Regions from separate parts of the Nocardioides sp. NBC_00368 genome, predicted to be linked through region 2. Evidence: riboswitches for the same ligand, from Rfam matches in the RefSeq annotation. Region 2 holds a riboswitch; the other holds the start of a gene.

What was found. A riboswitch is a leader RNA that binds a small molecule or an ion and turns the genes downstream of it on or off. The one in region 2 is predicted to bind cobalamin.
Region 1: linked by a shared signal. The riboswitch ahead of OG984_RS12215 (prenyltransferase/squalene oxidase repeat-containing protein) and the one ahead of OG984_RS28290 (nitrite reductase) in region 2 are both predicted to bind cobalamin.

What each region holds. Positions count from the first base shown of each region.
Region 1 covers NZ_CP107970.1:2,566,545-2,574,289, forward strand. The annotation lists gene OG984_RS12200 (ABC transporter ATP-binding protein) at 1-1,487, opposite strand, end outside; gene OG984_RS12205 (energy-coupling factor transporter transmembrane component T) at 1,484-2,596, opposite strand; gene OG984_RS12210 (hypothetical protein) at 2,593-3,198, opposite strand; gene OG984_RS12215 (prenyltransferase/squalene oxidase repeat-containing protein) at 3,192-4,265, opposite strand; cobalamin riboswitch at 4,332-4,453, opposite strand; gene OG984_RS12220 (glycoside hydrolase family 19 protein) at 4,534-5,199, shown strand; gene OG984_RS12225 (NYN domain-containing protein) at 5,210-5,971, opposite strand; gene gatB (Asp-tRNA(Asn)/Glu-tRNA(Gln) amidotransferase subunit GatB) at 6,102-7,595, opposite strand; gene gatA (Asp-tRNA(Asn)/Glu-tRNA(Gln) amidotransferase subunit GatA) at 7,592-7,745, opposite strand, start outside.
Region 2 covers NZ_CP107970.1:5,916,299-5,924,043, reverse strand. The annotation lists gene cbiE (precorrin-6y C5,15-methyltransferase (decarboxylating) subunit CbiE) at 1-614, shown strand, start outside; gene OG984_RS28315 (hypothetical protein) at 829-1,569, shown strand; gene bluB (5,6-dimethylbenzimidazole synthase) at 1,531-2,145, opposite strand; gene cobM (precorrin-4 C(11)-methyltransferase) at 2,145-2,930, opposite strand; gene cobJ (precorrin-3B C(17)-methyltransferase) at 2,927-4,468, opposite strand; gene OG984_RS28295 (precorrin-8X methylmutase) at 4,465-5,073, opposite strand; partial or broken gene OG984_RS28290 (nitrite reductase) at 5,761-5,952, opposite strand; cobalamin riboswitch at 6,008-6,211, opposite strand; gene OG984_RS28285 (ABC transporter substrate-binding protein) at 6,316-7,482, shown strand; gene OG984_RS28280 (tripartite tricarboxylate transporter permease) at 7,496-7,745, opposite strand, start outside.

The sequences.
Region 1 (7,745 bases), 2.8 Mb from region 2:
CTGCGTACGTCGCCGGCGGAGACCACCTCGCCGTCGGCGAGCACCACGACGTCGTCGGCGGCCTCGGCGACGAACTCGACGTCGTGGGTCGCGACCAGGATCGCCTTGCCCGCGCCGGTGAGGTCGCGGAGGATCTCGGACAGGGCGTGCTTGGCGGCGTAGTCGATGCCGCGGGTGGGCTCGTCGAGGAGCACGACCGGCGGGTCGGCGCTCAGGATCAGCGCCAGCGCCAGGGCGAGGCGCTGACCCTCGGAGAGGTCACGCGGGTGCTGGTCGTCGGGGATGCCCGGGACGAGGCTGTCCAGGATCTCCCGCGTCCGTGGCCCGCCGGCGTCGCACTCCTCGGCCACGGTCTCCAGGTAGAGCAGATCCGCCGCGGTCTGCGGCAGCAGCCCGACCAGCGTGCGTCGCGATTCGGGGTCGAGGGTCGCCGGATCCTTGCCGGCGACCTCCACCGACCCGGTCAGGCGCTTCTGGGTGCCCTGCAGCGTCCACAGCAGCGTCGACTTGCCCGAGCCGTTGCGTCCCATCAGCGCCGTCACCCTCCCCTGGGGCAGGTCGATCGAGACGTCGTGCAGGACCGGCGTACGCCCTCGGGTGACGGTGAGGCCGGAACTGGACAGGCACTTCGTGGACTTGTCGGGTGTTTCAGTGCCCGTCAAGCCGAGGGATCCCCGGTCGACCGGGTATCCCACAACCCTCGCCCGCCGCCTCGCATCCCGCACCGTGAGCGGCAGCGGCGACCAACTGAGCTCGCGGCCGAGCTCGACGAGCGGCGGCACGACGGGCGAGTCCTCGAGGATGTCGGCGGGGTCGCCGACGGCGACGGAGCCGTCACCGACGAGGAGCGCGATCCGGTCGGCGAAGGGCACGACGCGCTCGAGGCGGTGCTCGGCGAGGACCACGGAGGTGCCGAGGTCGTGCACGAGCCGGGTGATGGTGGCCAGCACGTCCTCGGCGGCGGTGGGGTCGAGGGCGGAGGTGGGCTCGTCGAGCACGACCACCCGCGGGTGGGTGGTGAGCACCGAGCCGATCGCGACGCGCTGCTGCTGCCCGCCCGAGAGCGTACGCAGCGACCGCTGCCGCAGCTCGGCGATGCCGAGCAGGTCGAGGGTCTCCTCGACCCGGCGCCGCATGGTCGCCGGCGGGAGGCCGAGCTGCTCCATCCCGTAGGCCAGCTCCTCCTCGACGGTGTCGGTGACGAAGCCGGCCACCGGGTCCTGCCCGACGTAGCCGATGATCCCGGCGCGCTCGCGCGGCGGCGTACGGATGATCGAGGCGCCGTCCAGCAGCAGGTCACCCTCCAGCGTGCCGCCGGAGAAGCGGGGCACCAGGCCGGCGATGACGCCGAGCAGGGTCGACTTCCCGGAGCCGGTCGGGCCGGAGACGAGCAGCAGCTCGCCCTCCTCGATGGTGAGATCGACGTCCTTGAGCACGTGCTCGGAGGAGTCGGGCGGGGTGAACGTGATCCCTCGCAGCTCGATCATGCGGCGGTCTCCTCCTCGACGAGTGATGCCGGAATCGGCGCGGCGACCGCTGGAACCAGCCCGACCAGCACTCCTGACATGGCCGTCAGCGTGACCCCGGGCGCGGTGCTCACCCCGGGGAAGGCCACCGGGACCTGCGACCGCGCGACCCACCAGCCCACGACCGCGACCAGCACACCGCTCAGCGCCACCACGATCTCCGGCCAGCGCCACCGGTCCGGCCGGTAGACGGTTCGTGAGACCCGGCGACCGGCCAACCTCAGCCCGATGGCCGCGGCCCCGACGCCGAGCACCAGCATGCTGGTCGCCAGCCAGCCCGGCGTGGTCCCGTCCAGCACCGCGTAGACGCCGGCACAGAGCCCGACGAGCGAGACCAGCATGAGCACCGAGGTGACCCGCCTGGTGGCGACCGGGACCCCGGCCGTACGTCCGTAGCCGCGCGTGTCCATGCCGGCCGCGAGCGCCATCGACCGCTCCAGCGCGTCCTCGAGCACCGGGACCAGGAAGCGGCGCAGCCGCTTGACCCTCCCGGTCGCCCCTGCCCGTAGCCGCTGTGCGGCGCGGACCCGCTGCACCGACTCGGCCAGCTGCGGCAGCACGGTCACCGCGACGACGACCGCGGTCCCGATCTCGTAGAGCGCCGGCGGCAGCGACCGCAGCAGTCGTTTCGGGTTGGCCAGCGCGTTGGCCGCACCGACGCAGATCACGATCACGCCGAGCCGCATGCCGTCGTAGAGGCCGGCCAGCAGCGCCTCGCGGGTGAGCGGCCCGAGCAGCCGGATCCCCAGCACCCATTCGGGAAGCGGGATCTCGGGCAGGTCGATGAGCACGTGACCCGGCACGGCACCCAGGAGCACCCGGAAGAGCACCCGGGTGGCGACGATGAACAGGGCGAGGCCGACGTAGAGCCGGAACGCCTTCGCCCACGGCTGCTCCCCGCGGCGGGCCGCGACCACGACCGAGACCACCCCCACCAGCAGCAGGAGCAGCAGCGGGTTGGTGGTGAAGGAGGCGTACGCAGCCAGGCCGATCGCCCACACCCACCAGGCCACGGGGTGCAGATCACGGGGCAGGCGCGCGACCGCTGCCTCACGAAGCACAGTGCTCATCGCCGACGCCACCACACGACACCGGCGACGGAGAAGAGGGCGAGGATCCCGGCCGGAGCGACCCAGCCGGGCAGCTGCCGGGGCTCGGAGGGCGAGTCCTCCGGAGATAACTCCGGCGACGGGCTTGAGGGCGCCCCCACAGCATCCCCAAGTTCCGTCGCCGGAGCGGTAACGACATCGTCGTCTATCCACGTGAACGCAACACCCTGCCCGGAGGTCACGCTGATTTCGGTAACATTTCTGGAGGCGTAGCTCCAGGCCCCGGATTCGTCGGTGACCCACAGCGACCAGTAGGCGTCGGCGGGCGGCATCTGGGCGCAGCCGGCGGTCTTCGGCCGGCCGTCGACCCGGCAGACGACGCTGGGCATCGAGGTCACGTAGGTGAGCGGATGCCCCGCCTTCTCGAAGAGGTCGGCACCGGTGTCGCCCTCCTCGGGCCGGACGCAGGCGATCTCGGGGTCGCCGCCCAGGGCGTTGGGCTCGACGACGACGGTGACGTCGTCGCACGCCTCCGCGGCAGAAGCTGGAGCCGGGGTGAGGACGGGTGCGGTGGCCCCGGCGAGGATCGCCAGGGCCACCATCGCGGACCGTAGGCTCAGCACGCGCTCTTCGTGGTCGCGTCCTTGGGCAGGAAGACGAGGGACGGCAGCGCCTGCGCGGCCGCGAGGCGGTACATCCCCTCGGACTCCTTGGCCAGCCCCTTGGTGTTGCCCTCGGTCAGGGCGGCGTCGTCGTAGGCCACCGCGCCGACGTCGTCACCGCAGGTCACGACGTGCTCGGAGACCCAGGTCGCGGCCTTCTCGGCAGCATCGGTCTCACCGGCGCGGCCGAACGCCCACCCGGCCAGGCCGGTGGTGTTGGAGTTGGCGACGTTGCCGGTCGCCGCCTTGAACGAACCGTCCTCGGCCTGGGTCTCCTTCAGCCACTCGACGCCCGCCTCGACGGCCTTCTCGGCCTCGGGAGAGGCGACCGAGGACAGCGCGATCAGCGCGAACGCGGTGGCGTCGGCGTCCGGAGCCGCCTTCGGGTCACCGTCGCAGGTCTGGTCGGCGGCCGCGGGGTCAGCCGTGAAGGTGACCCGGAACCAGCCCTCCTCGCACTGCTGCCCGGCCAGGAACTCCGCGGCGGCCGTGGCCTCCTTGCTCTCCGCGTTGCTCAGCGCCCAGACCGCGTACGACTGCCCGATGGTGTTGGAGTAGTCGGCCGCCTCCTTGTTCTTGGGGTCGAGCTCGTCGGCGATGCGGCCGTTCTCGGCGACGGTGCCCTCGAGCTGCTTCAGCAGACCGGGGTCGGAGGCATCGATGTTCTGCTGGAGGACGAGCGCCTTCGCGGTGGCCCCGGCCGAGGTCACGGTGCCGAACCCGGGCGAGGTGTAGGCCTTCTTGTTCGTCATCACGGCCGCGGCGATCGTGGCGATCTCCTCGTCGTAGCCACCGACCTCGGCCAGCGCGATCCCGATGTCGGCGCTGAGCCCGAAGTCGTCGGTGCCGTACTGCGCGTTGCGGGCCACACCCTTCGGCGCCTGGGCGACGAGCCAGTCGGCCACGGAGGTCGACACCTTCGCGTCGTAGGTGGGCTTCTCCCCCTCCTCGACGGCCTTCTCGCCGCAGCCGGCGAGCGAGGTGAGGGCGAGGGCGGCGGCGATGCCACCGAGGACGGTCTTCTTCATGGTTCCTTCCGCGCTGTTCGTCGGGAAGGCCAAGGGCCGACCCGCTGCTTTCCACGACAGCGTCAGGTCAGTACGCGTCCGTCGGCAGGTGCTCCGGCTCGCTCAGGACCCTCGATGTCCCGGGCCTACGGTTGCGGGTCAGCGCCGGGATTCGACCGGCTTCCCCCACCACGGCGTGTGTTGATTGAGGCTCTGCTTGATTCGGGGGTCATCTTATGCCGGGTCGGCCCTGCTTGCGGGATCGCCGTCGAGGAGTCACTCTGTCCCCATGCGCCACAGGATTCTCGGCCTTGTCGCAACCTTGATCTCGGCCACCCTTCTCTCCCTCTGCCCGGCCACGACGGCAGTCGCGGCCCCGGCTCGGGCCTCGGTCACGTACGCCGATCTGGTTGCCATGTTCGGCGACAAGGTCGGGAACAAGAAGACCGTCGAGACCGGGCTGCCGACCCTCAACCGCGCCATGTCCGACGCCCGGATCACGACCCCCTACCGGCAGGCGGCCTACCTCACCACGCTCGCCAACGAGAGCTCCTTCCACCACGACGCCAAGGGCCCCCACGACAAGCGGAAGTACGCCGGCCGCGGCTACATCCAGCTGACCGGCGAGGCCAACTACACCGACGCCGGCGCCTACTTCGGGATCGACCTGCGTCGTCGCCCCGAGCTGGCCCGCTCGCTGGACCACAGCGCGCCGATCTCGCGGTGGTACTGGACCGTCGCCCGCGACATCAACCCGCTCGCCGACGCCCTCGAGATGGGCAAGGTCAACGCGGCGATCGGCTATCCCCCCAACAAGGAGGAGGACGCCGAGCGCTGCCGCGACTTCAAGGCCGCGCTGAGGCACCTCAACGGGTCGGTGCCCAAGGGGATCAAGTGCGCCCGCCCGAAGCCGAAGAAGGCAGAGGACCAGGACCGCACCGCGGACGCGTCCTAGTAGGCGTACGTCACTTCTTGCTGTTGCGCTTGTCGCTGACCGCGATCGCCGAGGTGCCCTCGTCCTTGAGCTCGAAGAGGTCGATCGCCTTGATGAGCTTGGTCCAGGTGGCGTACCCGTAGTTGCGCGGGTCCTCGGAGGACTGGTTGCGGATGCGGGAGACGACCGTGCCGACCAGGGCCCAGCCGTCGTCGTCGGCGGCCGCGGCGATGGAGTTGCGCAGCAGCTGGATCAGCCGGGCGTTGCGCTTCAGCACCTGTCCCGTGGTCGCCGAGGAGGACGGCTTGCGGGCGGGCGTGGCACCGGCCTCGGAGTCGGCGTCGGTCTCCTCCTCGGAGCCGCCGAGCTTCTCGACCACGGTGAACCGGGTGCAGGCGCTCTTGAACGGCGCCGGGGTCTTCTCCCGGCCGTAGCCGTAGACCGCGCGGCCCTTCTCGCGCAGGTAGTGCACCAGCGGGGTGAAATCGGAGTCGGAGGAGACCAGTGCAAACGCGTCCGGGATCGCCGCGTGCAGCAGCTCCACGGCGTCGATGGCGAGCGCCATGTCGGAGGCGTTCTTGTGGGCGGTCAGGTCGAACTGCTGCATCGGCCGGATGGCCGCATCGTGCAGCTCCTCGATCCAGCCCTTGAGCTCGGGCTTGGTCCAGTTCCCGTAGGCCCGCCGGATGGTCACCTCGCCGTACTCGGCCAGGTCGTTCAGGATCGCGTCGATCTTGGCCGCGGGGGCGTTGTCGGCGTCGATGAGCAGGGCGATGCGGAAGGGCTCGGTCACGCCGGACAGTCTGCCAGTGCCACCCACCGCCGAGTCGGCTCATCCTGACCAAAACCACCGCCGAGTCGGCGCGTCATGACGCGCCGACTCGGCGGATTCTGTTGTCAGGACGAGCCGACTCGGCGTGGGATCAGGAGAGCTTCTCCAGGATCAGCTCGCGCACGCGCTTGGCGTCGGCCTTGCCGCCGGTCGCCTTCATGACGGCGCCGATGAGCGCACCGGCCGCGGCCTGGTTGCCGCCGCGGATCTTCTCCGCGACAGCAGGCTGGGCGTCGATCGCCTCATCGACGGCCGCACCGAGCGCGCCGTCGTCGGAGACGACGGCGAGGCCGCGGGCGTCGATGATCTCGGAGACCGTGCCCTCACCTGCGAGCAGCCCCTCGAACACCTGGCGAGCGAGCTTGTCGGTCAGCGAACCGCCGTCGACCAGCTTCTGCACCTCCGCGACCTGGGCCGGGGTGACCCCGACCTCGGCCAGCTCGACGCCGCGGTCGTTGGCGGCCCGGGAGAGCTCCGCCATCCACCACTTGCGCGCGGCCTGGGCGGAGGCGCCCTCGGCGACGGTCGCCTCGATCAGCGTCATCGCACCGGCGGCCCACACGTCACGCATCTCCAGGTCGGAGTAGCCCCACTCGGCCTGCAGCCGCGCCCGCTTCTCAGCCGGCGGCTCGGGCAGCGTGCCACGCAGCTCCTCGACCCATTCGCGGCTCGGCGCGACCGGGACGAGATCCGGCTCGGGGAAGTAGCGGTAGTCGTCGGCGTCGGACTTCGGCCGTCCGGCCGAGGTGGTGCCGGTGTCCTCGTGGAAGTGGCGGGTCTCCTGGAAGATCGCCTCCCCCGCGTCGAGGATCCCGGCGTGGCGCGACATCTCGAAACGTACGGCCCGCTCGACCGAGCGCAGCGAGTTCACGTTCTTCGTCTCCGTGCGGGTGCCCAGCTTGTCCGAACCCTTCGGGGACAGCGACAGGTTGACGTCGCAGCGCATCGAGCCCTGGTCCATGCGTACGTCGGAGACGCCCAGCCCCAGCAGGATCTCGCGCAGCGCCGCGACGTAGGCCTTGGCCACCAGCGGCGCCTTGGCACCGGTGCCGAGGATCGGGCGGGTGACGATCTCGATCAGGGGGATGCCGGCGCGGTTGTAGTCGACCAGCGAGTAGTCGGCGCCGTGGATACGGCCGGTCGAGCCACCGATGTGGGTGGTCTTGCCGGTGTCCTCCTCCATGTGGGCGCGCTCGATCTCGACGCGGAAGGTCTCCCCCTCGACCTCGACGTCGAGGTAGCCGTCGTAGACGATCGGCTCGTCGTACTGCGAGGTCTGGAAGTTCTTCGGCATGTCCGGGTAGAAGTAGTTCTTCCGGGCGAACCGGCACCATTCCGCGATCGAGCCGTTGAGCGCGAGCCCGATCCGGATCGCGCTCTCCACCGCCTTGGCGTTCACGACCGGCATCGAGCCGGGCAGGCCGAGGCAGGTCGGGCACACCTGGGAGTTGGGCTCGCCGCCGAAGGTCGCCGGGCATCCGCAGAACATCTTGGTGTTGGTGTTGAGCTCGACGTGGACCTCCAGGCCCATCGCCGGGTCGTAGCGCTCCAGCACCTCGTCGAACGCGACAAGAGTCTCGCTCATCGGGCCACCTCCAGCTTGTCGATCGAGAGCACCGGACCGATGGCGGCCTCGAGGGCGGCACCGACGCGGTAGAGACGGGCGTCCTCCAGGACCGGCGCCAGGAGCTGTACGCCGACGGGCAACCCGTCCGCGTCGGAGACCCCGGCCGGG
Region 2 (7,745 bases):
CACGGCTCAACATCGTGGCGATCGAGTGCGTCGGGGCGCCGCTGTTCGGCTGGGCGGCCGGTCTACCCGACGACGCCTTCGAGAACGACGGCCAGCTGACCAAGCGCGACCTGCGCGCCTCCGCCCTGGCTCGCCTGGCACCGACCCCCGGCGAGCACCTGTGGGACGTCGGCGCCGGTGCCGGATCGGTCGGGATCGAGTGGATGCGGGCACACCCTTCCTGCGCCACGACGGCCGTCGAGGCCAGCCCCGAGCGGGCCGCCCGGATCGCCCGCAACGCGGCCCGTCTCGGCGTGCCGGGCCTCGCCGTCATCGAGGGCCGCGCCCCCGACGCCCTGGCCGGCCTCCGCTCCCCCGACGCGATCTTCATCGGCGGCGGCGCGACCCGCCCCGGCGTCCTCGACACCTGCCTCGCCGCCCTCCGCCCCGGCGGGCGCATCGTGGTCCACGGGGTCACCCTGGAGACCGAGCAGCTCCTCGCAGGGCTCTACAAAGATCGCGGCGGCGAACTCACCCGCATCGCCGTCGAGACCACCGCCCCGATCGGGTCCTTCACCGGCTGGGCGCCTGCGCGCACCGTCACGCAATGGGCCTACACGGCCAACACATCCTGATCCCTCGCCCGGCCCCCGCTCGGCCCCTCGCCGGTCCTGGTGAACAGGTGCTGCCACCGTGCTTTTGATAGAGGAAACTGGCTTGTGAATCGTTCACAAGCCAGTTTCCTCTATCAAAAGCACGAGCCGACCACTGTCGCTGCCGCTGCCCGACCGGTATGCACCTGACTGGTATGCGATGGACGCCCCCGTGGTCCCGACCTAGCGTCGTCGCATGCTGATCACCACGCAGCAAGCTTGTGAGCGCCTCGCGAAAGTCCATCTCCTCGGCCGCAACCAGGCGCTGCGCATCCTGCAGTCAGGACTCGCCGGCCCACGCACGCGAGTCGGCTCGGCATACCGATACGACAGCGACGCGATCGAGCGGCTCCTCGCCCGGCCGCGCAGCACCGACGAGGCTCTCGACCGGCATCGGCCGTTCATCGCGCGCATCGGCCGCGCCAGACACTTCGATCCCGACGCCACGTGGGAGGAACAGCGCGCGGATGTCGCGACGGGGTGGTACCTGCCCTCGCTCGCCTACCAACAGATGCGCCCACGACTCCCGGTACCGTTCCTGGCGACGCTCGGCGCCTGGGTGGTCTTCGGCGCGGAGATCACCGGCTATGAGAGGTCGCTTCACCCCGCCGTCGAACCACGCGAGCAGCCACCTGATCAGCCGCAATCCAAGCGCCCACAGAACCGGCGCCTCCCACCGGCCAGCCTTGTCCTCGGCCGTCCGGGCGACTGGTTCTCGGAGTTCGAGGACACCTGGCTGCCGATCGAGAACGGCGCTACCTGGACTCTGTGGGGTGCCCTCAACTCGACCCCGCCACGCGCCGACCCCCGCAGCATGTACTACCAGGACCAACTGGAGGAGGAGCGCTTCCTCAAGCGCCTCTACTCGACCGGTCGACACCGGGCCCTCGCCCGCACCCTAGAAGGTCTCGTCGTGGACGACCGTGGAGAGCGGTGAGCGGTGGCGCCAGCCGAAGCGCTCCAGGTCGGGGACGTCGGGGAGGTCGGCGACGGTGCCGACGCAGAGCCAGGCGACCGGACGTACGCCCGCGGGCATCCCGACCAGGTCGCGCAGGAACTCCTCGCGGTAGAAGCTGACCCAGCCGACGCCGAGGCCCTCGGCGGTGGCGGCGAGCCAGAGGTTCTGGATGGCGCAGACGACCGAGTAGAGGCCGGCGTCGGCGATGGCGTGGCGGCCGAGGACGTTGGGGCCGCCGCGGCTCGGGTCGTAGCCGACCACGATGCCCAGACCGGACTCGCGGATGCCCTCGATCTTGATCCGGGAGAAGGTCTCGGCCCGCTCGCCGGACAGGGTGGCGGCGAAGGTATCCCGCTCGGTCGCGACGTGGGAGTGGAAGCGCTCGAGGCGGTCGGCGTCGCGTACGAGCACGAAGTCCCACGGCTGCGACATCCCGACGCTCGGGGCGGCGTGGGCGGCGGACAGGACGCGCTCGAGGACATCCGGAGACACCGGCTCGCCGGTGAACTCCGCACGGGTGTCCCGACGACGGTTGATGGCGTCGTAGAGGTCCATCAGGCACCCCCCGACCCGGTGGTCGAGCTTGTCGAGACCCGCGGGCGAGCCGCGTCGTAGAGGAACGACTCTCCGCCGTCGCGGGCCAGCGCGGGTCCGGCGAGGATGACGGCGGCCTGGCGCAGGCCCGCGTCCTCGACCGCGTCGGCGATCGTCGACACGGTCCCCCGCAGCACCTTCTCCTCGGGCTGGCTGGCGCGGTAGACCACCACGACCGGACACTCGGGGCCGTAGTACGGCAGCAGCTCGGCCATCAGCTCGCGGGTACGCCGGATCGCCAGGTGGAGCACCAGGGTGGCGCCGGTGGCGGCGTACGCAGCCAGCGACTCCCCCTCCGGCATCGCGGTCGATCGGGCCCGGGTGCGGGTGAGGACCACCGACTGGGCCACCAGCGGCACGGTGAGCTCGCGGCCGACCAGCGCCGCCGCCGCGGCGTAGGCCGGTACGCCGGGCGTCACGTCCCACGGCACTGCGGCCTCGTCGAGCCGCCGGGTCTGCTCAGCGACCGCCGAGTAGACCGACGGGTCGCCGGAGACGAGGCGTACGACCTGCTTGCCGTCACGATGAGCGGTGACGATCGCCTCGACGATCTGGTCCAGATCGAGCTTCTGGGTGTCGACCAGCTCGGCCTCGGGACTGCAGTGGGCCAACACCTCGGGATCCAGATAGGTGCCGGGATAGAGCACCACCTCGGCGGCCTCGAGCAGCCTCGTCGCGCGCACGGTCAGCAGGTCGGCCGCACCGGGGCCGGCACCGACGAAGTGGACGGTCATCGGATCGGTCATCGGACATACCTCGGCGTCCAGACCTGTCCGGACGCGGTCACCTGTGTCGAGCTCGCCCCCACGATGACCAGGCACTTCATGTCGATCGATGCGGGATCCAGGTCACCGAGGGTGGTCACCGTCAGCGACTCCTCGGCCCGCCCGACGTCGCGGCCGACGATGACGACGGTGTCGGGCTTGCGCTGCTCGAGGAGTACGTCGCGCGCCAGCCCGATCTGCTCGGTGCGCGAGCGCGAGGCGGGGTTGTAGATCGCCAGCACCAGGTCGGCCGCGGCGACCGCGCGCAGCCGCTCCTCGATGACCGGCCACGGCTTGAGGCGGTCCGAGAGCGACATCACCGCGAAGTCCGCACCGACCGGAGCGCCTGCCCGGGCGGCCACGGCCTGGACCGCGCTGACACCGGGCAGCACCCGGACACGTACGCCGGCATAGGCCGGATCCGAAGCCGCCTCGAACACGGCGGACGCCATCCCGAAGACACCGGCGTCACCGCCGGAGACGACGGCGACCCGCTCCCCCGCGAGCGCCAGGTCCAGCGCGTGCCGGGCACGGTCGACCTCGACCGTGTTGCCCGAGGCGTGCCGCTGCAGCCCAGCACGTTGCGGCACCCGGTTGACGTAGGGCGCGTAGCCGACGACGTGACCCACCTCGGCCAACGCGGCCGACACCTCGGGCGTCAGCCACCCGTCCGGCCCTGGCCCCAACCCGACCACGAGCACCTCCCCGCGCTCCGCACCCTCGACCGGCTCGGCCACGGAAGCCTCCGCCGAGCTCGTCTGCCGCATGCGGCCTGCCGAGGCGGAGGCGGGAGCGGTGTCCCCGGGAACCACGATGAGCGAGAAGTACGGCACCGACTCCGGATCCACGTCCGCCACCGGCAGCCAGCGCTCCTCGGGCTGCGAGGCACGCTCGACGTACCAGGCACCCTCGAGCCGCCCGGCCGCAGCCAGCGCGGCGCGAACCGCCGGGAAGGTCCGGCCGAGCTTCATGATGATGGCGGCCTCGGTGTCGGCCAGGCGCCGGGCGAGCTCGGCCTCGGGCAGGGTTCCGGGCAGCACGGTGAGGACGTCGGTCTGGCGCACCAGCGGCGTCGAGACGGCAGCGGTGGCGGCCGCGAAGGCCGGGACGCCCGGCACGACGGAGGTCTCGTAGACCTCCTTGAACCGGTCGTGGAGATACATCGAGGAGCCGTAGAAGAGCGGGTCGCCCTCGGCGAGCAGGACCACGTCGCGCCCGGCGTCGAGATGGGCCGAGAGCCGGACCGCGCAGGACTCGTAGAACTCGGCCATCGCCCCGACGTAGCCACCCGGGTGCGAGGTGGTGCCGGTGGTGACCGGGTAGCGCAGCTCCTCCTCCACCGCACCGGCCGGGATCAGCGATGAGGCGATCCGGCGGGCGTGGGACTGCTTGCGCACCCCGGCGTGGTAGGCGATCACCGGCGCCGCACCGATCAGCCGGGCGGCCTTGAGAGTGATCAGCTCGGGATCGCCCGGACCGATGCCGACGACGGTGAACCGGCCTGGGGTCACGCTGCTCATTCCTGCTCCTGGGCGAGTGCGTTGAGTGCGGACGAGGTCATCGCGGAGCCGCCACGACGGCCTCGCACGGTGACGTAGGGGATGTCGATCCCGTGGTCGTCGGCGAAGGCGGCGAGCGCCTCCTTGGACTCGGCGGCGCCGATGAAGCCGACCGGGCAGCCGACGATCGCGGCCGGCCGCGGACCACCGTCGAGGATCATCTCGAGCAGGTGGAAGAGCGCCGTGGGGGCGTTGCCGATGGCGACGACGGAGCCCTCCAGGTAGGGCTCCCACAGCGACAGCGCGGCCGCGGTGCGGGTCGTGCCCCAGGCCCGGGCCAGCGCCGGGACGCGGTCGTCACCGAGCATGCAGAGCACCTCGTTGTCGCGCGGCAGCCGGCTGCGGGTGACCCCGGTCGCGACCATCGTCGCGTCGCACAGGATCGGTGCCCCGGCCTCGAGCGCGCCGCGCGCGGCCTTCACCAGGCCGGGGTGGATGACCAGGTCGGCGGCGAGATCGACCTGTCCGCTGCCGTGGATCATCCGGACGGCGAGCCGCTCGGCGTCGGCGGGCACCGCGGAGAGGTCGGCCTCGCGCCGGATGGTCGCGAAGGAGTCGACGTAGATCGCGGGTCCCTGGTCGATGTAGTCGTAGCGCCGGGTCGGGCGCGCCTGCGGCGCAGGCACGAGTACGCCGCGCCACGGTGTCACCACGACCGCCGGCGCCCGCTCGACCAGCGCCTCGACGGCGGCGCGGTCCAGAGCCCCGTCGGCGGCGGCGACGTGCTCGCCGCCGGGCACCTCGCCGAACCCGAGCTCCTCGGCCGCGGCCGGCACCCGAGCATCGGCCGGGACCGGCTCGACCAGCGGGCCATCGAGCTCCGAGACGTGCCAGGCCGCAGACGGCCCCTCGCCGCGTACGTCCAGGAAGCGTGCGGCGAGCGCGACCAGGCGGGACGCGGCCTCGGCGAGCGGCACGACCGGCCCCCATGAGTCGCCGACGCGCAGCTGACCCTCAGCACCCGAGAGCGCCACCAGACCGAGATCGCACTCCCGCGAGACCAGGTCGCCGCGACCGTCGTCGAGCACGAAGAGAAACCGTCCCGGGAGCGCCGCCAGCCGGGGCGAGGCGCACAGCAGGCGGTCCAGCGACGCGGCGACGCCACGCAGGTCGGCCCGTCCGCCGGCGAGCCCGGTCTGCGGGGAGACCATCACGTTGCGTACGAGCTCATGGGTCTGCGCCGGCACCAGACCGGTCGCCTTCAGCGCGGTGAGCACCTCGCCGGGCAGCGCGCCGTCGACAGCGGGCAGGCCGCGCACCTGCAGGTTGGCGCGCCCGGTGAGATAGACGCGGCCGTCGCCGTAGGTCTCGGCGACGGAGATCAGCGACAGCAGCGAGGCGGAGGAGACGGACCCGCCGATCAGGCGCAGCCGCACCAGCAGGCCGTCCTCGGCCGGCCACGGACGGCCGACTCCTGGGCACCGGTCGGTTCGGACTCGGGACATCGCCACACCTGCTCTGGTCAGGTGCCCTTCCGCGGGGCACGTGGTGACCTGGCGGCGGGCGCCGCCAGAGCCAGCAGGTCTTCGGACTCGGAATCGATCGGTGCGGGACGCCTTCCCGGAGCCAGGCTCCAGTGGCTGCCCCTCCCGGAGGAGGTGCGTGCCCCGCCCGTCATCCTCACCGCTGCGCGTCAGTCCCGGACTCTCACCGGGTTCCCTGACCCCATCAGGCATGGAGTACGACTGGCAGGGCGAGACTACCCACTTGCGGACACGGCGCCGAATTGCTCGCGGCCCGGCCGCTGTTTGTGCCAGTGTTCGGCTACTCGGAAACTTCCACACGTCTTCGCACAGATGGAGTCCCCCGTGACCGGATCGGCTCGTCGGAAGCTGTTCGTTCTCGCGCCCGTCTCGGCGCTCGCGCTCGGTCTCACCGGATGCGCCACCACCTCGGAGTCGAAGGTCGCGATCGGTCTCGTGGTCCCGACCTCCGGCGCCCACAAGTCGATCGGCACCGACATGTCCCGCGGCTTCGACCTCTACCTCGACCAGCACGGCGGCAAGCTCGGTGGCCGGCTGGTCGACGTCATCGAGGCCGACGAGGGCGACCGGGTGAGCACCGGCGTGGCCGCGGTGTCCAGGCTGATCGAGGACGAGGAGGTCCAGGCGGTCGTCGGGCTGGTGGGCTCGGAGACGGCGCTCGCGGCCAAGGACGTCGCGGACAGCAGGGAGACCCCGCTGATCGTCACCGGCGCCGGGGCCGACCAGTTCGCCGACGGCTCTGACTACCTGTGGCGCACGTCCACGACCAACGCAGATCTGGGCGGCTCGCTCGGGAATGCGGTCGCCCAGGAGACCGACCGCGGCTCGGCCTACGTCGTCGCCTCCGACGACGCCGCCGGTCACGAGTTCTCCGACAGCTTCATGATCGCCTTCGAGGCGTCCGGCGGCGGCGTCGCGGGGCAGAGCTACACGCCGGCCGCCGTGACCGAGGACTGGTCGGGGCTCTTCGAGAAGGTGAAGAAGTCACGTGCGGACGCGATCTACGCCGCGTACACCGGGAAGGAGGCGGAGGCGTTCGTCCAGCAGTATCGCGACTCCGGCCTGGCCCGGAGCACCCCGCTCTACGGCCCCGGCTTCCTGACCGAGGGCGACGTGCTGTCCACCCTGGGCGGCGACGCGACCGGGGTACGGACGGTGCTGCACTACAGCGACGCCATGGACTCGCTGATGAACGACGCCTTCGTGAAGGACTACCGCAAGGCCTACGACGCGACCCCGACGGCCTACTCGGTGCAGGCCTACGACGCCGCGGCCGCGCTCGACAAGGCGCTCGGCCTCTCCGACGACGTCGACCGCAACGAGATCGCGGACTCCCTGGGGTCCGTCGGCACGATCGTCAGTCCCCGCGGGAACTGGACCTTCGACCCCAACCACAACCCCGACCAGTCCTACTTCCTGCGGGTGGTCAGGGGCACTGCCGACGGCCCCCGCAACGTCGTGCTGGAGGAGATCGCCTCAACGGGCAGCTGAGGCGATCTCCAGCTCAGCGATCCGCCTCGACCAGCTCGTGCTCCAGGTCCTCCTCCTTGCGGCGGAGCACGATCGACCCGGCGAGCGCGAGCAGCAGCGCGACGTACACGACGATCGCGAACGGCGACTGCACCAGCGTCAGCCAGTCTCCCTGGGCGATCTGCAGGGCCGAGCGCAGCTGCCGCTCGAAGATCGGCCCGAGGATCAGCCCGACCACCATCGGCGCCACGGGATAGCCGTAGCGGCGCATGAAGAAGCCCAGG